DNA from 3 places in the Paenibacillus sp. 1-8 genome. Region 3 is predicted to be linked to each of the others. Evidence: a T-box and tRNA genes for the amino acid it is inferred to sense, from the RefSeq annotation. Region 3 holds a T-box; the other regions hold tRNA genes.
What was found. A T-box is a leader RNA that pairs with one kind of tRNA and senses whether it is charged. The one in region 3 lies ahead of leuS (leucine--tRNA ligase), so its partner is inferred to be a tRNA-Leu.

Region 1 (7,572 bases), 2.2 Mb from region 3:
TTGAATCATACACCCGCGCAAGGAACACTGTAAAGCTCACCTGCGGGGTTATAAATCGGTCTTTGGAGCATAAGAGATTAATAATAGCGCTTACAACATAAATATCCTTCTCCCAGCTCCTTCAATCTCGGTTTTTCATCTCTTTTCGAAAATGTCGGGCATGTCAATATTGGCGTATGGAGAGCATTTTTTGTCCCTTTTTTGTAAAAGAGAAAGAAAAACTGCTGTATGCACCTGATAAACGCCGATTGAGCCTGTTTTACGATGAGAAACAGCGCCAATTCACCCCATTTGCAGTGCAATTTTCCGTTTTGGACAAAATACGATTTTACAGTCGCAGACGGCGCATTACATCTATTATAGACTTGCAACCCTTCGTTAAATTGCTTACAATTTAATTGTGGAATATCAAATAAGGAGGGATACCATGACCGTTTATGAATATGATGCGCAAACCCTGCAAGGGAATGAGATTCCGTTGTCAACATATGAAGGAAAAGTTCTGCTTATCGTGAATACAGCCAGCAAATGCGGGCTAACCCCCCAATACAAGGCGCTACAAGAGCTATATGACCAATACCATGAGCAGGGTCTTGAAATCCTGGGGTTCCCCAGCAACCAGTTTGCCAAGCAAGAGCCGGGTTCCAGCGAGGACATTTCGGAGTTTTGCCAGATTAACTATGGAGTTACGTTCCCGATGTTTTCCAAAACAGATGTCAATGGCGATCAGGCGCACCCTTTATTTCGCTACCTCACCCGGACAGCTCCAGGCGTATTAGGCTCCAAAGCGATCAAATGGAATTTTACTAAATTTTTAATTACACGCGAAGGTAACGTATTTAAGCGCTACGCCCCACAGACAACTCCAGATAAACTGGCGGGGGATATCGAGAAGCTCTTGTAGCAAAGCTAACAAGCCACTTCATCACCGTTCACAAGCAGCCGATCCAGGCGGCTGCTCCTGTGGCTAGAAAAAAAGGGATATAACAAAAAAAGCATCCAATCACGTAAAAAACGTGTCAGGATGCTTTTTTATCTGTGTCTTGCATGTAATGCGGTCGAGAGGACTCGAACCTCCACGGGCGTACGCCCACTACCCCCTCAAGATAGCGTGTCTGCCATTCCACCACGACCGCAAATTCCAATGTTTCGAGGCAACAGATTTATTATACTCCCTTGTATTCTATTTGTAAACATAAATACAATAATTATTTTAAAGTTAAATAAACTAACATATAAAAGCTATAAAAATATTTAATTTGACATGTAAGCATCATAAGTGTAAATATATATTACATAATATCACTAAAATTTTTCTTAATTCGATTTTAAAGTCACTTAATATAACATAAAAACTATACTCTAAGGAGGCGAACCGCTTTGCAAAAAGGCAATCGTTTGCTGAACTACGCATTGCTGTTGGACCCTTCCCTGCCTGTCGGTGGCTTCACTCGTTCCTACGGGCTAAAGGAGCTGTTTCGAAATGGTCGTTTAACCTGTCTGCAAGACCTGGAACACTATGCACGCACCGATCTGCATCCTCAGTTCACATCCCTCGATGGCATGGCTATCAAAAGTCTTTATATCGCTGTTCAGCAAAATGATGGTTGGCGTATCGCTCTTATTGATAAAATGCTGCACGCCCAGCGTTCTTCCCTACAGCACACGAAAGAGTCACGCCTATCCGGCCAACGCCTGCTCAAGCTCGCTAAGGCTTTGTACCCTTGGCTTGAATTCGATCGACTCGAAGCTATACTCATCCAATACAATGCGATTGGCACACTCGCAACCGTTCATACCTGGATTAACGTTTCTCTTGGAAATGATGTAGAGCAAACCATTCACGGCTACCTTGCCGCGGCAGTATCCTTCTGTGTCGAAGATGCTTCCAAACTACTCCATCCTCCTTATGAGGAAAAAAATCCTGTTATTCAACGAATGACCAACGAGCTTCTAGACGCATGGAAGCAATTCAACACCCCTGAGACTGAGCCAACCGCATTTCAGCGTCGCCTTCTGCAAAGACACTGGTCCAACTCCTACATTACGCAGCCACCCTATATGAGCAGCAACCACCCGCGCGGGTGAAATTCGACTGATTCCTTCGTCTGGCCCCATTATACGCCTCCAGCATCCCCCTGATGCCTATTTTCACCCTTCCAGCACCAACGCCAAAAGCACTCCCACCACTTTTTTTCAGTGGCAGAGTGCTTTTTTTATCTAGAGCACAATTGACATTTCTCACAGTTAACAGGCTCCAGATGGATTATCCAAACCATTTATCACTTAAATAAGTAATAAATTTATCTTAGTTACGTATTTTAGATTGTAAAAACACGTATAAACGTGTATCATAGTTTTAGATGGTTAATTCTAACATGTTTACTGATGATTATTATAACACACCAATTATTCCGCAAGTATCCGTAAGGGGCGATTTCACTTGAACAACAAAATGCCTGTCACCTCCTTCGGGTGGGCCATCAAACAAAGGCTTGTCGAACTTCGGCTGGATCAGAAAACATTTTGTGAAACGTATAACATCCCGCCTTCACGCTTGTCCAATCTGATTCACGGCACCCGCAAAGCACAAAGGTACAGAAAACAAGTTGCTGCAATCCTCAACATCGACGATAACGATTATAAGGAGGCATCACCACTCTGAAACCAACGATGTGAGCGTCCCCCAAGTATATGGCACGCTATAACATCGGCAACCCAAATAAACTCGTCAATCGAACCCGCCGGTCCGTTTTACAGGTTTTCAACCTGAGTGATCTTTAGCGAGAAGATCATTCAGGCTGTGTTTTGTCATTCTCACCTTTTTGCTTACGATATTTCGCAAATTCCACATATTCTAATATGAAATTCTGTTCTTCTGTATCCAGATCCTCTGCCTGGCAATTCAATGGCCCCATCACTCCAAAAAAATAAGCAGCCTTCTGCTCCTGAAGTACGCCCTCTCCCGGCTTGACACCTTTCATTAACCAATCCAGCGATACATTAAAAAAGTCCGAAATCTGGATTAAATGCATCGTTCCCGGCGTTGTTTTGCCTCTTCTCCAGTCTCCAAGATTCCCCGAGCTGATTTTGAGCTTTTCACAAAACGCCTTCTTCGTCATTCCCCGATCCTTAATCAAGGCTTCAATTCGCTGATAAATCGTTTGGTCTCCCAAAATTATCCCCTCCGACACCCTTACTTTTCTTGAACTATTCCCAAAATTTCAACCTTCATTGCAACCATACTTATTCGGTAATCATCACTTTAATATTCTGCACCCGTTTATTCCGTCGTTGAATCTTCCTGCTTTTTCTCTTTACGGAAGCGGGTAAATTCAATATACTCAATTATAAAATCCTTTTCTGTTTCACTAAGCTGCTCTCCCTGGCAATTCAGTTGCCCATATGCATCAAAAAAATAAGGGTCCTTCGACTCCTTCAGCACCTCACCCTGTACATCCCGCCCCAACATGATCCAGTCCAGACTGGCATCAAAAAACGAAGCGATTTCAATGAGCTTATTCGTGCCCGGTGTCGTCTTGCCTCTCTTCCAATCACCAAAATTCCCTGTACTAATACCCAACTGCTCGCAGAACGCCTTTTTCGTCATTCCCCGTTCCTTGATAAGCTCCTCAATTCGTTGGTAAATAGATTGCATAGAAGTCCCTTCCTCCCTAGCAGGCTCTCAGATAACGATATCATGTTGCCTGTTTCCATTTCAAAGATCACGTATGTTAAAATTGCCGAATTATGTATGTTGGTTTTCATTATACCACAATATGCAACAAAAACCGCCTGTTTTCCGAAGAAAACGGCGGCCTTCCGTCAGTTCGCTTACACCAATTACGGAGTAGCGTTGTCGATTTTAAGAAAAATCTGCTTTAATTCGTTCAAAGTTTCACTCAGGTGCAATAAATCCTCTTCCGACAGAAGCACCAATCTTTCTTGAATTTTACTGGAAAAGGTATTGAATACCTGCTCACAAAAAGCATCGCCCTCTTGTGTAATCGCCACATTCACGACTCTGCGATCCGAGTCACACGACTGGCGATCGGCCAACCCATGCTCCACCAGCTTGTCCAAAAGAGGGGTCATGTTCGGACGCGAGACATTAAGCTGTTTGGATAGTTCAGATACCGTTGACAAGCGCACCTCCCGCAGAAGCATTAATACTTGAAAGTTATTAGGCGACAAATGTAAAGGAATATCGAGCGTGCCGAAGGTGAAAAATTTCTTCTTCACAATCGGAAACAAACCCAAAATATTTTCTGATATATCTCCCAACAGTTGAGTGTCCATATTTTTCACCGTCACTTCATCAGTTTATACTTATCATTCTATAACATTATGGCGTTATATTATACTATAGAATCATTATTTCATAATTATGACTATTTTATTGTATCATTACATAAACAAAAAAAGCCTCTACCGCGAGAGACTTTTTCGTTCATTCCATTGATGCGGTCGAGAGGACTCGAACCTCCACGAGCGTACGCTCACTACCCCCTCAAGATAGCGTGTCTGCCATTCCACCACGACCGCATAATAAAATATAAATGGTGAGCCATGAAGGACTCGAACCTTCGACACCCTGATTAAAAGTCAGGTGCTCTACCAACTGAGCTAATGGCTCATGCTGTTCATCCAAGATGTCCGCCATCAGACTTCAGGAATTTCCCTTAAGCATGTAACATGTAGTCCATAAAGACAACAATGACCCGTAGGGGAATCGAACCCCTGTTACCTCCGTGAAAGGGAGGTGTCTTAACCGCTTGACCAACGGGCCGCATTTTTATACACCAACTTAGCGACAAGAAAGAGTATATCAAATAGAAGAATGAATGACAATACATATTTTTAAAAAATTTAAAATAAGTATTTTACCGAGAATTAAATCGCATCTTCACTTACGTAAATCCACTTATTTTACGTTATTAGAAGCATAAAAAGAGATTATATTGCAAAACGACTTAACTTTACTTATAATCACTTACAGAATACCGAAATCATTTTGAACAGAGGAGCTTTTTATGTATCAAGAAGAGCGGATGCTAAAAATTGTTGATTACCTACAGCTTCACAAGCGTATTTCGGTGGATGATATTTGCGAATTTTTTAATGTATCACGAGATACGGCCCGCAGGGATCTGGTAAAGCTAGAGGAGCACCAGAAAATTATTCGAACCCGTGGCGGTGCCCTTCTACCCACACTGGATCACGAATTAACCAGAAACTATAAAGAGAGACTACTCACTGTATCCGAGGAAAAGCAAGTCATTGGACAAATAGCTGCCAGTATGGTTCGAGACGGAGATCGCATCATTCTCGATTCCTCCACCACTGTACAGGCATGTGCCGAAAGGCTCCATGTACAGGAGTGCTCGGTCATTACCAATTCGATTAATCAGGCTGATGTTCTTTCCGAAAAGGACGGCGTTTCGATTCATCTACTCGGCGGACGCTTGCAAAAGGAGCACCGTTTTGTCTACGGTTCTTCCGCCATTGCTACCCTGTCCCGCTATTTTGTAGACAAAGCTTTTGTTGGGATCGGGGGCATTTCTATCCATGGACTGAGCATTAATCATGAAGAGGACGGTATGCTCAAGCACCAAATGATGAAACAGGCCGATCAGGTGATCATTCTTGCGGATCACTCCAAATTTGGTAAAAACCTTCCTTACCGCTTTGCCGATTTATACGAGGTGGATATCGTTATCACCGACTGTTTGCCGGACCCGGCTATGCTGGATGTTTTTCGCCGTCATGATGTTGAAATTATTGTTCCGTAATGTGAAAAAAGTATGAGATATATAGAAGAAGACTGGAGATGGAGAAATGAAACTGTTTGCGATTGATTTGGATGGAACGCTGCTAAACGAGGAAGCAAAAATAAGCAAGGTGAACGCAGACGCGATCCGCAAGGCACAGCAGCAAGGCGTTCAGGTGACCATTGCCACGGGCAGAGCCGCTTATGATGCCTGGAACAAGCTGGAGGAAGCAGAACTTGTGACTCCCGTCATCGGAGCAAACGGCGCGACCATACACGATGCACATCGTCGCCAGCTAACCTCTACACCGATGGACCGGAGTGAAACGTTTGAAGTGTTGAGCTGGCTGCGCGAAAACGATTTTTACTATGAGGTCATGACAGACCGCGCTATTTATTCTCCACAAAACGGACATCAGCTACTGGCTGTTGAAATGGATCGCCTGTTAAGCGCCAATCCGGATATTTCGCTGGATACTTTGCTACATGCAGCCGAGAAACAATATGAACAGACCGGGCATACCCGTATTCCCTCGTATGAAGACATTCCGCTGGATGTGGAGATTTATAACGTGCTGTGCTTCTCCTTTGATCAAGCCAAATTGAACCGGGGGCGCGAGCGTTATCGGGAATTCCCCGGCCTGAACATGGTCATTTCCTCGGACCGTAACTTTGAAGTGGAGCATAAGGATGCCTCCAAAGGAAACGCACTGCGTTATCTTGCAGATCATCTGGGTATTTCCATGGAGGAAGCCGCAGCGGTAGGAGACAGCTATAACGATATTTCGATGCTAACGATGGCAGGTAAAGGCATCGCTATGGGCAATGCAAAAGACGACATCAAGGCCGTCTGTTCTGAAGTTACCCTGACCAATGTAGAGAATGGCGTAGCTCATACTCTTCTAAATATACTGGATAAACTCCCGAAGCGGACCTTGTAAACTGAAAATCCACAGGCTTTCATAGACAAAAAAAGGACGCTCGCAAGCATCATTCCGATGCATACGAGCGTCCTTTTTCTGATCTGAAAAATCAACGGAGAGAGAGGGATTCGAACCCTCGCACCGCTTTCGCAGTCTAACCCCTTAGCAGAGGGTCCCCTTATAGCCACTTGGGTACCTCTCCATGGCTCCCCGAACAGGACTCGAACCTGTGACAACTCGATTAACAGTCGAGTGCTCTACCAACTGAGCTATCAGGGAACATTGCTGTAAATTATCATACAGTACGTTTAATTTACCATGATTCAGGGAGTGCCGTCAAGTGCCAGCAAACGAAGTTTGCCTCCGCATTTGCCGCAGCGGTAACGCTGGGGGTTCATTTTACGCTTCCGCAAGTATTCCTGACTACATGAGGCGCATACCAGCTTGTAGCGATAGGGCTGCGGTTTCTGCTCCGCTCTTCCCGGCAGAGTTTGGCAATGCCTGCTCCCTCCTACACGGGCCAGCCATGCTTTAAAATCCGCATCTCGATGCTGGTAGCCCATCCCGCGCAAATGCAAATGATAATGGCACAGCTCATGCTTAATAATTTTTTCTACCTCAGACCGCCCGTAGGCTGCAAGCTGATGCGGATTAATTTCAATATGATGGCTTTTCATAAAATATCGACCGCCTGTGGAAGACAGACGCGAATTAAAGCTGGCACGATGGCGAAACGGTACGCCAAAACTCTCCATTGAAATGTGCTCCACCCACTCCTGAAGCTCTTCATTGCTCATGGAATGGCTCATCGAATTGCTAAGGGACTTGGACTCCATCCTTACACGTTCTCCTCCTTTGCTCCATACTGCCAAGCATATT
Region 2 (7,572 bases), 1.8 Mb from region 3:
CCTTAACCAGTTTCAACGTCTCCTGCTTGATTTCATGGGAAAAAGCGTCTCCATTAATGCTTTCTGCTATGTAGCCCGCCGCTCTGGCCGCTCTTTCAAAGGCTACCGTGTTGTACCAGCCTGCTGAAGCCGTGCGCCCCTCTGAAGCGGGACGTTCATAGGATACACCTATGGTATCCGCCCCCATACCGAAGCTCGCAGCAATACGGGAAGCAAGCCCATATCCAGTAGATGCTCCGATTACAAGGACCTTTTTAGCTCCTTGTATTGACGTGCTGTCTTTAATGTAGTCGATCTGACGATTGACATGAGCCGCACATCCTCCGGGATGCGCAGTCGTACAGATGAAACCACGGATTTTCGGTTTAATAATCATTGCAAGGGTCCCCCTACTTAGACATTGATTTAATATAGATGGAATGGTCCAGTCATAACTATATAGTAAACTAGCTTGCGGCTCAACACAAAGCATAGTACTTGAAGGTAACTGAGGAATATGCTGCTACAACAGATATCCCGAAACTGCCAACTCTACGAAAAAAAAGAAAACCGCCGTAAACATCACAGTCTACAACGCTCTTTTACTCAACTATTCATTTTGAATCATTTTCTAACAACATCACATCTTCTCCTTGCTGTTGTCTTATTTTGATATTAGCTCTACCCCAAGAACACATTAAGTCAATAATTTCATTTGCTGTAATTCCATATTCCGTTATATAATACTCCACTTTTGGAGGCATTTGATTATACACATGCCTGCCTATGATACCATCCTTTTCAAGTTCGCGAAGTTGCTGTATAAGAACCTTTTGAGAAATGCCTGGAATACTACGCTGTAATTCACTTGTCCTTTTTCTACCAGACATTAATAAACATATGATTAATGATTTCCATTTACCTCCGATGATCTCAAGTGTTGCTTCTATGCCTAAATTATATTGTTTCATAGTACCACCTCTTCAACGCCAAAAATAACAAAGCTTATCTAATTATTTTTATAATCGCATATCTTCACTCTAAGTCCAATGCACACTTTCAAGTAACTATATTACTTTATTGTGTGTATTTACTTTTTTTGAAGCGTACAGAATAATAATATAAGTATCTACAAAAAGCAAAATATGTTACGCAAGAAAGGTGATTTATTATGAAAACTCTTGTGATTTTAGCTCATCCGAATATTGAAGATTCTAGAGTAAATCAAAGATGGAAACAAGAATTGCTTCAATATACCCATGAAATTACAATTCATGAGATTTATAAAGAGTATCCAAACTGGAGCATTGATGTCTTGAAAGAGCAAAAGTTACTTGAAGCATACAACAATGTAATATTTCAATTCCCTTTATATTGGTATAGTTACCCGCCTTTATTAAAAAAATGGATGGATGATGTCTTTACTCATGGATGGGCTTATGGTTCAAAAGGTAATAAGCTAAAAGGAAAGAAGCTAGGGATAGCAGTGTCCATTGGCGATAAAAAAGAAAATTATTTACCTACTGGTTCCGTTACGTTTACTGTAGATGAAGTTATAACACCTTTTAAAGCTAGCGCAGTACATGTTGGTGCAATATCATTACCCTATTTCGCTGTCTTTGGAGCCTCATTTCAAGCGAGCGATGAAGAAATTGATCAGAGTGCAAAAGACTATATTAAATATATATTCCAGTAAATAGAATGATTATTTATTTCTGATAACATGGCCATAAATGCCGTTCACCAGGAGATGAGCAACACACGGAGCTTCTTGACCATATGAAAACAGGCTCTTGGTGGCATCCAGCCAATCCAAGAACCTGTAATTGTTAGGGTAAGATGCGGTCGAGAGGACTCGAACCTCCACGGGGGGTTAGCCCACACGGACCTGAACCGTGCGCGTCTGCCAATTCCGCCACGACCGCATATTATGTATTCATACGATGTTTTTCAATCATCGTAATTAAGATTATATCTCCCATGAACCATAAAATCAAGTTATTTTTATATAATATTCTCTATAAATTTTTCCTGAAAACATACGAAAATAACTGGATGTCACACACCATATATGGTAAGATGAACGCATCAGGAAAGGAGGTGCGTCAACATTAGTAATCACATGTTGAGCGTATCCCTTACCCGGTACGTTATTCTCTAATTCTCAGAGATGACGGAGGCGCGGGATACGGATCAAAGCTTTAAATAAGCGCCACGGGTAAAAAGGCCGTCTACGGACGGTCTTTTTTATGTTAAACATCATACTATCGTAACCAAATTATATACTGGGAAAAGAGGTCACTCTATGTCTATTCGACCAGGGAAAGTGGAAGAGTTTAAAGAATTAACCGCTATATGGCTGGAAGCTTCCATAGAGGCCCATCATTTTATTGATCCACAATATTGGACATCACAGGTTGGACAAATGGAGGACAAATACCTTCCTCTAGCTCAAAACTACGTTATTATACAGGACGATCACACTATTGGTGGCTTCGTTTCCATGATAGATGGATATTTGGCGGCCTTATTTATACGAGTAGGTTCCCAACGAAAAGGCTATGGCAAGTTACTACTAGAATGGGTTAAGAAGCAATATGATCAGATCCAATTGAAAGTATACCAGTCCAACACGAAGGCATTTAACTTTTACACCAAAAATGGCTTTATCATTCAAGAGGAATCCGTTGATCCCGAAACGAATGAAAAGGAATTTCTAATGGTTTGGACAAGACATAGCCATCATTAAGTTACGCTGTCTCAATGAAACAAGGCTCTGCTCCCGTATGAATACGGCAAAAACAGAGCCTTGTTTCATTTTTATATACACTAATTAAATATGTTCTCTCATTTCAGCCCGTAAACCTCGGTATATAAAATTTGTCTAAATGGAGCAAAATCCTGCTCTGTCAGCGCACACGGATAACTCATAATTTGAAGCCTCAGATCGGACTGCCCTTCCCTCAAAGGAGGCTGTACATACTCAAAATCGTTGAGATGGAATCCCAAGCGTTCGTAAAAACCAATTCTTCTCCGAGTCCATTCATCCTCAGGTGGCTCAACCTCCAGCACTACCGGTTTATCGGACTGTGTAATAAATCTGCTCATGAGCTTTTTACCTAACCCGCCACCACGTATAGCCTGATCTACCGCAATATGCTCTACAAACCGAAAGTGTGTAAATTCCCAGCCTGCCAGAAAAGCGATCGTATGCCCTTGCTCATCCTTTTCAGTGATTAAGTGATAACAAGGATGATTTAGCAGAGCCTTTTGCGACGCAAAGATTCTACATTCCGTTTCAGGAAAAGAGGCTTCCATAATCGCATACACTTGTGAGAATTCAAGTTCATTCATTTTATATTCCCTGCTCCTTTAATTCTAACTTCCCTTTCCAGTTCAATTCAATCCGACCAAATTGTTGAAATCAATTTTCATGCCTTGTGTAATTCCGTAAGCGTCAGCAAAATATGCTCCAATAGCTCCGGGATATCCTCCATCTGATCTTCATTAATTTGTCTGGAAAATTGAAGCTCAATCTTATTTTGGTATGTAGCTGCCTTCTCCCCGTGAACAAAGCTGAGCGTTTGGACCGGCTTAAGATCCGGCTTCCAAATCTGCGTCAATATATCTTCAATCTGGCTACATTGTGTTTCAACCTCACGAACCTCCATATAGAAGCTGAGCAGCAGCACACATCCGGGGATTTGATCTTCGATCTCCAAAATTTCCGCAGCCAGGTTGTTTAAATCTGCCTTTAAGCGAATTTCTGCTGTCACACCGGGTCGTTCTGTCAGCCTGAACTGTATAGCGAATTCACGCGACATCACGGACATTTCCAATCGGTCGATCCGTTGCGTGATTTCAATACGTGAATCCAGACTATCCAGATCGTATACTGCATTTTCCATAGCTACCTTTAAATTATCAAAAACCGTCGGGTCGAACATGTTCATTTCACCTCTGTCTATCTTTCCACATGATTTATCCATTTAACATTCAAATAGGTTTCCAATCCAATGAGTATATCATAAATGTTGGCAGCCAAGAAATTCACCTGTTTTCCAGCAAAAAAGCTTTCTAACAAAACCCATAAAAAACCACAATATGTAGTGTTTATGATCGCGCGAGTGGGTTTTATGAAAATAATGAAAATTCATTAAACCCATTGCTTGCGTGTGCTGACTACTAAAACAAACTATCGCTTCTCCTTACCTTTCTATAACAAGTGAGGCGAAGCTGCTTATCCCCTTCGCCTGTTTCAACAATAAGTCCTCAAATATCACGCTACTCAACATATATATTCCGAATTATGTATTCCATTTTGAGCAGTTAGTACATACTTCATTCCTTTTCTACAGAACTTCCTTAGATTTTACTTCTGAGGGATGAAAAAATACACCTTTGTAACAAAATGTTCTATTATATTTATTTTATTGATAAATATTCCTTTTTATTGTTCCAATTTACTGGTAAATAGTATACAATAATTCAGGAAGCAATTACTAATATATTCATATAAATGAATATAAACCCCAAAATAAGAGAGGACGTTTATTCATGAAAAAAACACTGTTAGCTTCATTAGGTCTTACACTTTTGCTAAGCACTTCTGCAGGTGCCGCTTTTGCTGAAGATGCAGATTCTGCACCAGTAGCAAAGGAATCAAATCTCACCTCCTTACTTGAATATCATGAACAGGAGCCAAATAATAGTTTTGAAGAACCTAACTATTATTTTATAGGTGATGCTGTCATTGGAACCCTCGGTGAAGAGAAGCAGGGGATGTGGGAAAACTACGATGTATATACAATTAAGGCTTTTGAATCGAACAATGTTCAATTTACTATTCAGGGCGACAGATATCCTGATTCTTGGTTGGAACTAACTCTTTACGATAGTAATGGTCAAAAGGTTAAAAGATCAAGAAACGGTCAATATTTTTTAAACGCAGATCTTGAAAAAGGTAAGGACTACTACTTGACCGTCAATGCGTTAGGACTTCAACCTGGAGGACATATATTTGACTATAAAATCTCTTCTGAAGTTGTAAGGTAGACTAATTAAATTTATGTAACTTACCAAATAGTTAATCATTATTTAATGCCTGCTGTTGTATTGGATACATACAAAGGCACGTATAAAAATCAAAAAAATCCCTAACTACGCCAAAAAACCTCGCCCCTATCTCAAGGGGCGAGGTTTTTGTAGTTCAGTTATTCCATTCGGTACAATCAGTCATTTCACACTATACATATCTTAGGACAGACGTGAGCTAAAGTCCTCGTAGGAGAACTGGCGGATCACCTTAATGCCTTCTTCGTCGTTGTAGCTGGCGATGGCTGGCAGGTTGACTCCGTTGAACATGTGGTTTTTGACCATCGTATAATGGGCCATGTCGCAGAATACAAGCTTGTCTCCCGGCTTCAATGGCTCTTTAAAGGAGTAGTCTCCAATTACATCTCCGGCCAGGCAGGTAAGGCCACCGAGTCTGTAGGTGTGCGCATACTCACCAGGCTTACCTGCATCAATGATATTCGGGCGATATGGCATAGCCAGCACATCGGGCATATGACACTCAGCCGAAGTATCCAGAATCGCAATATCCATTCCGTTTTTCATCGTATCCAGGACTGTGGCAACCAGATAACCGGTATTCAAAGCGATAGCTTCGCCCGGCTCCAGGTAAACCTGTACACCATATTTATCCTGAAAATATTGAATACAGCGTACCAGCGTGTCCAGATCATAGTCTTCTCTGGTGATATGGTGACCGCCGCCAAAATTAAGCCATTTCATGTTCTTAATGTATGGCCCGAATTTCTCATCCACGACTTTAATGGTGCGCTCCAGCGTGTCTGAATTCTGTTCACACATCGTATGAAAATGAATACCGTCCACGCCATCCAGATCCTCAGGTCTAAAGTTAGCCAAGGTTACACCCATTCTGGAGTTGTTGTAGCAAGGATCATACAGCGGAGTTTCGATTTCCGAATATTCCGGATTGACCCGAATTCCGATGTCGATTTTTTTGGAAGTCACGCCTTGCACCTTACTTTTGAACCGTTTCAATTGATCGAAGGAGTTGAAAACGACGTGGTCAACATACTCCAGTAGCTCGTCAAATTCACTGTCAACATAAGCTGGTGCGTATACGTGAACCTCCTTGTCCATTTTTTCGCGACCCAGTCTCGCCTCGAACAACGAACTGGAGGTTACACCTTTTAAATATTTGCCAACCAGAGGAAAGGTCGAAAACATCGAAAATCCCTTAAGAGCAAGCAAAATGTTGCAGCCTGTTCGCTCTTGAACAGAATTTAAAACCTCAAGGTTTTTCACAAGAAGTCTTTCGTCAACAAGGTAACAAGGTGATGGAAGTCCGCTAATATCAATATTCATCACAGGCCTCAATCAAGCAACGTTGGCGTAAAGCTCTCTTGCCATGGCAATCCGTGTTTATTCAGTGCTTCCATGAATGGATCTGGATCAAATTCCTCAACGTTATATACGCCTGGTTTTTTCCAGATGCCTTTAATGATAAGCATTGCGCCGATCATGGCAGGAACACCTGTCGTGTAGGAAATGGCTTGGGAGCCAACCTCTGCATAGCATTCCTCATGATCACACACATTGTATACATAATACGTTTTTGGTTTTCCGTCTTTAATACCCTGGATGATACATCCAATGTTCGTTTTACCCTTGGTTCTAGGTCCGAGGGAAGCCGGGTCTGGCAAAATGGCTTTCAGGAACTGCAATGGAATGATTTGTTGTCCTTCGTAATCAATAGGCTCGATAGAAGTCATACCTACGTTTTGAAGCACGTTCAAATGATTCAGGTAGTTGTCCGAGAAAGTCATCCAGAAACGGATTTTTTTCACACCTTTAATGTTTACTGCAAGAGATTCCAGTTCTTCATGGTACAAAAGATATATGTTTTTCGGTCCGATTTCAGGAAGGTCGTATACCTTTTTCTCGGAAAGAGGCTCAGTTTCAATCCACTCTCCATTTTCAAAGTAACGGCCCTTCGCCGTAATTTCCCGAATATTAATTTCCGGATTAAAGTTAGTTGCAAAAGGATATCCGTGGTCCCCTGCATTCGCATCTACAATATCAATCGTATGAATTTCATCAAAATAATGCTTTTGAGCATAAGCCGTAAATACTCCAGTCACGCCTGGATCAAAACCGCTGCCCAGCAGAGCTGTAATGCCCGCTTTTTCGAATCTTTCTTTGTAGGCCCATTGCCAGCTGTATTCAAACTTCGGCGTATCCGGCGGTTCATAATTCGCCGTATCAACGTAATGAACGCCTGTCTCAAGGCAAGCATCCATAATCGTCAAATCCTGATAAGGGAGAGCCACATTGATAACTACATCCGGTTGAAAGCTTCGAATCAGGTCAATGACCATGTCGGTGTTGTCAGCATCAAGCTGAGCCGTTTGTATCTTCGTACGGCCTCCACCCAGCTTTTCTTTAAGCGCATCGCATTTCTCAACAGTTCTGCTTGCGATACAAATTTCTTCAAATACATCTGGGTTTTGGCAACATTTATGCACCACAACGCTGGCCACGCCACCGGCGCCAATAATCAAT
Region 3 (7,572 bases):
GAAGTAACGAAATCAGAATCCGTCGCCTCAGACTGCTTTACAGTACTGGAGCTTTCGTTCCCGTCGACCGATGCACTAGCAGAACCCTGTACAGCACCACGCTTCACATTGCCAGCTCCTTCGCCATCCGAACTGCGTTCAGCTTTGCCTAAGGCTTCCGTTACAACACGCTTTCCTTGAGTCTGGCCGCTATTGCTCTGCGACTCATTTTGATCCGGCTCTACTACTAAAGCCTGCTCTACCTTACGATTAAGCAACTGCCACTCTTCTTCCGGCTCCGGACGCTGCCCACCAGCAAACAGAATAAGCCCACTGCCGATTAGGGAAAGCACTATTGCCGTTCCAGTCCATACGCGGTTCATTTCCATTTCGTCCCCTTCTACACATAGATTTAGGGAAAGTGAGCCACTCAATACAGCGTCACACTCGAACAGAGCAAGCCTGTCCTATCCCGTTAACCGGAGGATGTAAACAACCTCCATGCGGTTCGCTGTGAGCCATTTTCCAAAGAGAGGTGCGTCCTTGGGCACGATCTAATATGCTAAGACATAAAATTCGTCATGTCGGCCAAGACCGGGTGCATACACTAAGAAGAATGACAGCGTCTTTACCGCAAAGTATGAAAGGAGGACGTTGAACGATGAAAGTTGGATTTATCGGGACTGGCAGCATGGGAAGTCTGCTGATTGAATCTTTTATTCATTCCAACGCACTTAAGCCACAGCAAATATCAGCAAGCAATCGAACGTATTCCAAGGTAGCCGAGCTGGCCCGTCGTTATCCAGGATTACATGCTGCCCAAAGCAACCGTGAGACGGCAGCGGATAGCGATATCCTGTTTATCTGCGTGAAGCCGCTGGAATCAAAAGCCGTAACGGATGAAATACGCAACGTCATTACAGGAGAGCAAATCGTCGTTTCTATTACAAGTCCGGTACAGATCCGCATCTTGGAGCATTCACTGAAAGCCAAAGTGTCCAAAATTATTCCCAGCATTACCCACCAGGTAGGCAGCGGAGCCTCACTATGCATCCATGGCAGCCGGATTACAGAGGAGGATCGCTCCCTTCTGGAAGAGCTTATGTCCCACATTAGCAGGCCGATTCGGGTTAAAGAAACCCATACGCGTATTACGTCGGATTTTTCCAGCTGCGGCCCTGCTTTCCTGGCCTTTTTTATGGACCAGTGGATTCATGCTGCGGTTCAGGCTACGGGTATAGACCGTACGGAGCTATGCGCCCTGGCCGGTGAAATGATTATCGGCACAGGAAAGCTACTAACGGAGGGCGGAATGACACCAGCCGAGTTGCAGGCGAGGGTAGCAGTTCCCGGAGGTATCACCGCTGAAGCCCTCGCACTGCTGGACATCAGCCTGCATAGCGTCTTCCCCGAGCTGATACGGGCCACACACAACAAGTATGAGGAGGACATGCAAAAGATAGACGCCTCCTTCGGCTTAAAGCAGATTAACCCGCAACAATATTGACCAGTTTGCCTGGAACAGCAATCACCTTGCGGACCGTTTTACCAGCCAGCGCCTGCTGAACGTTGTCCAGCGACAGCGCGAATGCCTCCATCGCTTTGGCGTCAAGGTCTTTGGCAATCGTCGCACGCTGCACGATTTTACCGTTCACCTGCACCACAATTTCCACTTCAGCATCCACCGTCCATGCTTCATCATAAGCAGGCCAAGCCGCGTAGGTAATGCTTTCGCTGTGTCCCAGCAACTGCCACAGTTCCTCAGTCAGATGCGGTGCAAGCGGCGACAGCATTTGCACGAAGTTTTCCATTGCTGCACGCGGCAGACGGTCTGCTTTGTATGCATCATTGGTAAAAATCATCAGTTGGCTGATCGCCGTATTGAAACGCAGCGCGTCCAGATCCTCGGTTACTTTTTTCAGCGTTTTATGCCAAGTCCGATTGAACTCATCACTGCCGCCTTCATTTGTAATTTTATCGTTCAGGCTGCCATCCTCGGAAACGAACAGGCGCCATACGCGGGACAGAAAACGATGCGCTCCCTCAACCCCGTTTTCGCTCCATGGCTTGGTCGCTTCCAGCGGCCCCATAAACATCTCATAAATGCGCAGCGTATCGGCGCCAAACGTATTCACAATATCGTCAGGGTTGATGACATTACCGCGTGATTTACTCATTTTTTCATTATTGTTGCCCAGAATCATACCCTGATTGACCAGCTTGTAGAAAGGCTCTTTCGTTTCTACAACGCCGATATCATACAGCACCTTGTGCCAGAAACGGGCATACAGCAAGTGAAGAACCGCATGTTCCGCACCGCCGATGTACAGATCCACAGGCAGCCATTCGCGCTGCTTCTCCTTGGATACAGGCTCTTTATCATTGTGCGGATCAATATAGCGCAGGTAATACCAGCAGCTTCCTGCCCATTGCGGCATGGTGTTCGTCTCACGGCGTGCTTTCAAGCCGGTCTCGGGATCAATAGTTTCTACCCAGTCCGTCGCATTCGCCAAAGGAGACTCTCCTGTGCCTGAAGGCTTGATGTTATCCATTTCCGGCAGCACGAGCGGCAGTTGATCCTCAGGAACTGTTTTGATCGTTCCATCTTCCAGATGAATCACCGGAATCGGCTCGCCCCAATAGCGTTGACGGCTGAACAGCCAGTCGCGCAAGCGGTACGTTACTTTGCCTTGCCCTTTACCCTCGGCTTCCAGCCATTCAATCATCTTCGGAATTGCTTCCTCATTCGTAAGTCCATTCAGCGGACCTGAATTGACGTGCGGACCATCCTCGGTGTATGGCTCTTTAGCCACGTCCCCACCTTGGACAACCTCAATGATATTCAGCCCGAATTGCTTCGCAAATTCCCAGTCACGTGTATCGTGACCAGGCACAGCCATAATCGCGCCTGTTCCGTAGCCAGCCAGCACATAGTCGGCGATCCAGATCGGCAGCTTTTCACCGTTCACCGGATTCACCGCGTAAGCGCCTGTGAAGACACCCGTTTTATCCTTCGCCAAATCCGTGCGCTCCAGATCGCTTTTACGGGCAGCTTGTTCACGGTATTGATTGACGGCATCCTTTTGCTCAGGTGTAGTGATAACATCCACCAATTCCTGCTCAGGAGCCAGCACACAGTAGCTTGCGCCGAACAGCGTATCCGGGCGGGTTGTAAATACCGTCAGTTGCTTGTCATGGCCTTCAATTGGAAAATGAACCTCTGCCCCGGTAGACTTGCCGATCCAGTTCCGCTGCATATCCTTAATGCTTTCGGACCAATCCAGCTCCTCCAAATCGTCCAGCAGACGATCCGCATATTCCGTTATTTTCAGCATCCATTGACGCATGGGTTTGCGGATAACCGGATGACCGCCACGCTCACTCTTGCCGTCAATTACTTCTTCATTCGCCAACACCGTTCCCAATGCAGGACACCAGTTCACAGGCACTTCAGCTACATAAGCAAGACCGCGCTTGTACAGCTGGATGAAAATCCACTGTGTCCATTTGTAATAATCGGGGTCTGTTGTGCTGATTTCACGATCCCAGTCGTATGAAAAGCCAAGCGATTTGATTTGACGGCGGAAGTTATTAACATTTTTCACCGTAATTTCACGTGGATGCTCTCCCGTATCCAGCGCATGCTGCTCGGCAGGCAGACCGAAGGCGTCCCAACCCATCGGATGCAGTACGTTGTAGCCGCGCATTCTTTTATACCGTGAGACAATATCCGTTGCCGTATATCCTTCCGGGTGGCCTACATGCAGACCAGCTCCAGACGGGTACGGGAACATATCCAAAGCATAAAACTTCGGTTTGCCCGGCTCTTCCCCGGTACGGAACGTTTTGTTCTCATCCCAATATTTCTGCCATTTTGGTTCAATACTTTGCGGTTGATAGCCGTGCTTCGGCTGTGTGTCTGTCATTGTCATTTCCTCCTCAAACGGTATGCAACAAAAAAACCTCTGCATCCCGTAGCGTGTCAGCGCTAGGGACGAGAGGTTATATTCCCGTGGTACCACCCTAGTTAGCAGAAAGCGTTCTTCGCCTTCTACTCCCTTTGCACCTGATAACGGAGGTGATCCGATGCGGGTTAATAACAGGGTACAAGCACCTGTATAGGGCATTCCTGCGTTGGGCGCATATCTCCGAGGCGAGTTCACTTTGCACTGTCAACCGGCTTGCACCATCCGCCGGCTCTCTACATGTCCAGACAAAACTACTATTCCTCATCAGCGATTGTTTAACCGTTAATAATGGCACTATTATATTGAAAACCGCGAAAAAAGTCAAATAAGGACTACATTTGGTGCTAAACACCAGCTTCATTCGTTTGCTACATGACACACGAAGGCAAATGTTTTATAATTAGCTCCGAGCCAGATTGAGATGAGTTGAGATGAGAAAGGTGAGCTGAGACATGGCACAAATTAAAATTTACGGAATAAAAGAAGCCCTGAATCCGATCAAGGAGCAACTTTCAGATGTGATCCACTCCGCCGTGGTGGATGCGTTCCAATATCCCCCCGACAAAAGGTTTCATCGTTTTTTTCCTATGAATCAGGAAGACTTCATATTTGCCCACGATCGCTCGGAGGCATACACCATTATTGAAATTAGTGTGTTTGAAGGCAGAACAACAGAGGCTAAAAAGCACCTTATCCAGCTGCTATTCCAAAGAATTAACGATTTAGGCATTGCCCCGCAGGATCTTGAAATTACTATATTCGAGACACCGAAACAGAATTGGGGCATTCGCGGTGTACCGGGTGATGAACTTCAACTGAACTATAAAGTAAACATATAATTTCAAAGCTCTTATGCAAAAAGACGCCCTTCATGTCATCATGAAAAGCGTCTTTCTTTTTCCCATATTCGCTTGATGAAGCTTCGCTATTTTACAGCAACATAAAATAATCTGGCCGCGTCATCTACTGCTTCTACCCAGTCAAAGTCCGCATATACTTTCACATCGCGAAAACCGGCTTTGGACAATTCCGTTTTCATCCAGTCCGGGTCATAGGCACGTTGCACATGAATTTCCTCGAACCGCTGGTATACATCGCGCCCTTCATTTTCTGCTCTCGCAAAAATGCTGAGATGATGCTCAATTTCACAGCGTGGAGCATCCAACGCACAAGTCCAAATATATGAAATGGAGCGCTCATCCAGTACAAAGGGCTGCTCTTCATCATAACGCACAAACGTCTGGGGATGGTGTACATCGAACAGAAAGGTTCCGCCAGGCTTAAGACCGGCATACGTTCTGCGAAAAGTAGCAGCAATGTCCTCTTCCTCCAGCAAATAATTCAGACAATCGCAAAAAGAAATGACAGAATCCACAGGCTCCGGTAAATTCCATTCCCGCATATCCTGCTCTACCCAGCGGATACTACCCTCACGGAACAAACGCTGTCCTTGCGTAGTCGTTTCCATTTTGCGACGGGCTACTGCCAGCATATCTGAAGACAAGTCGATGCCAGCCACCTCGAAGCCCGAGTTGACCAGTGGAATCGTAATGGAGCCCGTCCCACAGCCCAGCTCTGCCACCGTATGCGGCATACCATGCTGATCCCAGGCCTGCCGAGCGAAACGCAGCCAGTCCGGGTACGGCATGTCCTGCATCAGCTCATCATACACATAGGCAAACTTCCGGTAAGAAGCCATCTTTATTCCCCATTCCCGTCCTTCGGTTCAGGCATTTTCTCCACCAGGTAGGTCCAGTTTTCCTTTTGTGTAACCAGCCCTTCCTTCATCAGCTTGCCCATCGCACGCTTGAAGGCGGATTTACTGATACCGAACCGTTGCTTAATAATATCCGGCGGCGTTGCGTCGGAATAAGGCATACCGCCACCCGGGCGCTCTTTCAGAAAGGCAATTAGCCGATCTGCATCCTCATCACGGCCCACTTCCTTGCGCGGTGACATTGCCAGATTCACCCGACCGTCTTCACGAACCAGTGTGACCCGTACCTTCACCTCTTCACCCAAACGAAGCATCCGGTTGCGTTCCGAGGAGTGGATCATGCCAATCGCGCCAAAACCAAGCACGCCTCCGTCTACCAGGACGAACGTACCCATCTGAAGCGGCTTATACACTGTCGCCTGTACCCATGTATTTAGCCATGAATCAGGTGCATGGAAGGACAACGGAGCCAGCTCCTGCTCACCCGCCAGCTTCGCCCGCAGTCTGCCCTGCTTATCATGCTCCATGATAGCATACACATAGTCGCCCACCTGAGGATGCAAATCCCGGTTCTCAGGCAACTCACGAATCGGCAGCAGCAATTGACGACCCAATCCCATTTCCAGAAAACAACCCAGACGCGGATGCACATCCGCCACCTGTAGCTTTGCCAGTTCGCTCAGTGACAGGAACGGTTTTTTCATAGTAGCGGCCAAACGGTCCTCTGTATCGTGAAAAATAAATACTTCCAGCCGTTCTCCAACTTCGATCTCACGTGTCAATTCTGTATAATGGAGCAGTACATCCTGATCGCCGACTGTGAGAAAGTAGCCGAAGGGGGATACCTCACGATCTACCATAATCGTGACATAAGTACCAGCAATCAGATTCATACCTTCTCCACGACCTTAGCATCCGACCAAAGTCTTTCAATGTTATAATATTCGCGCTCGTCACGATGGAAGACATGCACTACGACATCACCCAAGTCCATCAGAACCCAGCGACCGGAATCCATTCCTTCGATCCCTTTGATTGTCGTACCTTCATCATGAGCACGTTTGCGAATTTCCGTCACAATCGCCTGTACCTGGGTATCCGAATTACCGTGACAGATTACAAAATAATCCGCGACAAGAGATACGCCCCGCAAGTCAAGGGCTACAATATTCATGGCCTTCTTATCTTCAGCGGCCTCAACCGTAATTTGCATTAATTTCTCATTAGTTATGGTCATTCATGAACCTCCGATTTTCTCTGTTTAAGTTGTTGAATCAGATCATTTCGCGACAGTACCGTCAGCGGAAAAATAACCTTTTTCTTCTCCAGCAGCAGTGAAATCGTGGAATCAAATCCAGCGACAAGACCCTGCTCCAAACTTTTTTTCGCCTGCTTGCGGATATGCTCGACCCCGGGGAAATCCCGTCCCGGCTCGATGTAATCAGCTAGACACACGACTTTGTCCAGCAAACTCATACCCACACGCCCTGAGGTGTGCCAGCGAATGGCATTCCGTATTTCAAGGTCTTCCACCCCGTAGTCTCTAGAGGCAACGCAATATCCTACCTCAGAATGCCACAGTTGCTTGTCATGCTGTAAAAGCTCCTGGTCACATTCAGGATGATTGCGAATTATTTCCTCCATCTGCTGAACGGGCCAATATTTCGCTACATCATGCAAAATAGCCGCCAATTCGGCCTTATCCGGGTCCGCGCCATACCGCTTGGCAAGCTCCACCGAGGTATGCATGACCCCCAGGGTGTGCTTCCAGCGTTTTTCAGGCATTTGACCGGATATAGCCTCCATCAATTGCTCACGGCTGTACTTCATACAAACCGCCCCTTGTAATGTAGTCATGCACACGATCAGGCACAAGATAGCGAATGGTGCGCCCTTCCGCAACACGTT

Region 1: it encodes a tRNA-Leu, which carries the amino acid that the T-box ahead of leuS (leucine--tRNA ligase) is inferred to sense. The anticodon was not compared.
Region 2: it encodes a tRNA-Leu, which carries the amino acid that the T-box ahead of leuS (leucine--tRNA ligase) is inferred to sense. The anticodon was not compared.

What each region holds. Positions count from the first base shown of each region.
Region 1 is NZ_CM149995.1:1,377,825-1,385,396, reverse strand. Features, by position in the region: gene AC0WRU_RS06420 (glutathione peroxidase) at 428-904, shown strand; tRNA gene AC0WRU_RS06415 (tRNA-Leu) at 1,054-1,136, opposite strand; gene AC0WRU_RS06410 (urease accessory protein UreF) at 1,381-2,088, shown strand; gene AC0WRU_RS06405 (hypothetical protein) at 2,444-2,665, shown strand; gene AC0WRU_RS06400 (helix-turn-helix domain-containing protein) at 2,793-3,176, opposite strand; gene AC0WRU_RS06395 (helix-turn-helix domain-containing protein) at 3,284-3,658, opposite strand; gene AC0WRU_RS06390 (MarR family winged helix-turn-helix transcriptional regulator) at 3,844-4,299, opposite strand; tRNA gene AC0WRU_RS06385 (tRNA-Leu) at 4,463-4,545, opposite strand; tRNA gene AC0WRU_RS06380 (tRNA-Lys) at 4,561-4,636, opposite strand; tRNA gene AC0WRU_RS06375 (tRNA-Glu) at 4,718-4,789, opposite strand; gene AC0WRU_RS06370 (DeoR/GlpR family DNA-binding transcription regulator) at 5,034-5,792, shown strand; gene AC0WRU_RS06365 (Cof-type HAD-IIB family hydrolase) at 5,839-6,711, shown strand; tRNA gene AC0WRU_RS06360 (tRNA-Ser) at 6,807-6,895, opposite strand; tRNA gene AC0WRU_RS06355 (tRNA-Asn) at 6,897-6,972, opposite strand; gene AC0WRU_RS06350 (SprT family protein) at 7,017-7,529, opposite strand.
Region 2 is NZ_CM149995.1:1,775,784-1,783,355, reverse strand. Features, by position in the region: gene fabV (enoyl-ACP reductase FabV) at 1-376, opposite strand, end outside; gene AC0WRU_RS08295 (winged helix-turn-helix transcriptional regulator) at 594-950, opposite strand; gene AC0WRU_RS08290 (NAD(P)H-dependent oxidoreductase) at 1,151-1,675, shown strand; tRNA gene AC0WRU_RS08285 (tRNA-Leu) at 1,820-1,904, opposite strand; gene AC0WRU_RS08280 (N-acetyltransferase) at 2,285-2,728, shown strand; gene AC0WRU_RS08275 (GNAT family N-acetyltransferase) at 2,827-3,333, opposite strand; gene AC0WRU_RS08270 (hypothetical protein) at 3,411-3,926, opposite strand; gene AC0WRU_RS08265 (hypothetical protein) at 4,537-5,034, shown strand; gene nspC (carboxynorspermidine decarboxylase) at 5,236-6,375, opposite strand; gene AC0WRU_RS08255 (saccharopine dehydrogenase family protein) at 6,384-7,572, opposite strand, start outside.
Region 3 is NZ_CM149995.1:3,618,065-3,625,636, forward strand. Features, by position in the region: gene AC0WRU_RS16560 (ComEA family DNA-binding protein) at 1-362, opposite strand, end outside; gene comER (late competence protein ComER) at 641-1,486, shown strand; gene leuS (leucine--tRNA ligase) at 1,467-3,905, opposite strand; T-box leader at 3,967-4,224, opposite strand; gene AC0WRU_RS16575 (tautomerase family protein) at 4,400-4,786, shown strand; gene AC0WRU_RS16580 (class I SAM-dependent DNA methyltransferase) at 4,873-5,646, opposite strand; gene AC0WRU_RS16585 (CvfB family protein) at 5,649-6,557, opposite strand; gene rsfS (ribosome silencing factor) at 6,554-6,901, opposite strand; gene yqeK (bis(5'-nucleosyl)-tetraphosphatase (symmetrical) YqeK) at 6,898-7,494, opposite strand; gene nadD (nicotinate-nucleotide adenylyltransferase) at 7,478-7,572, opposite strand, start outside.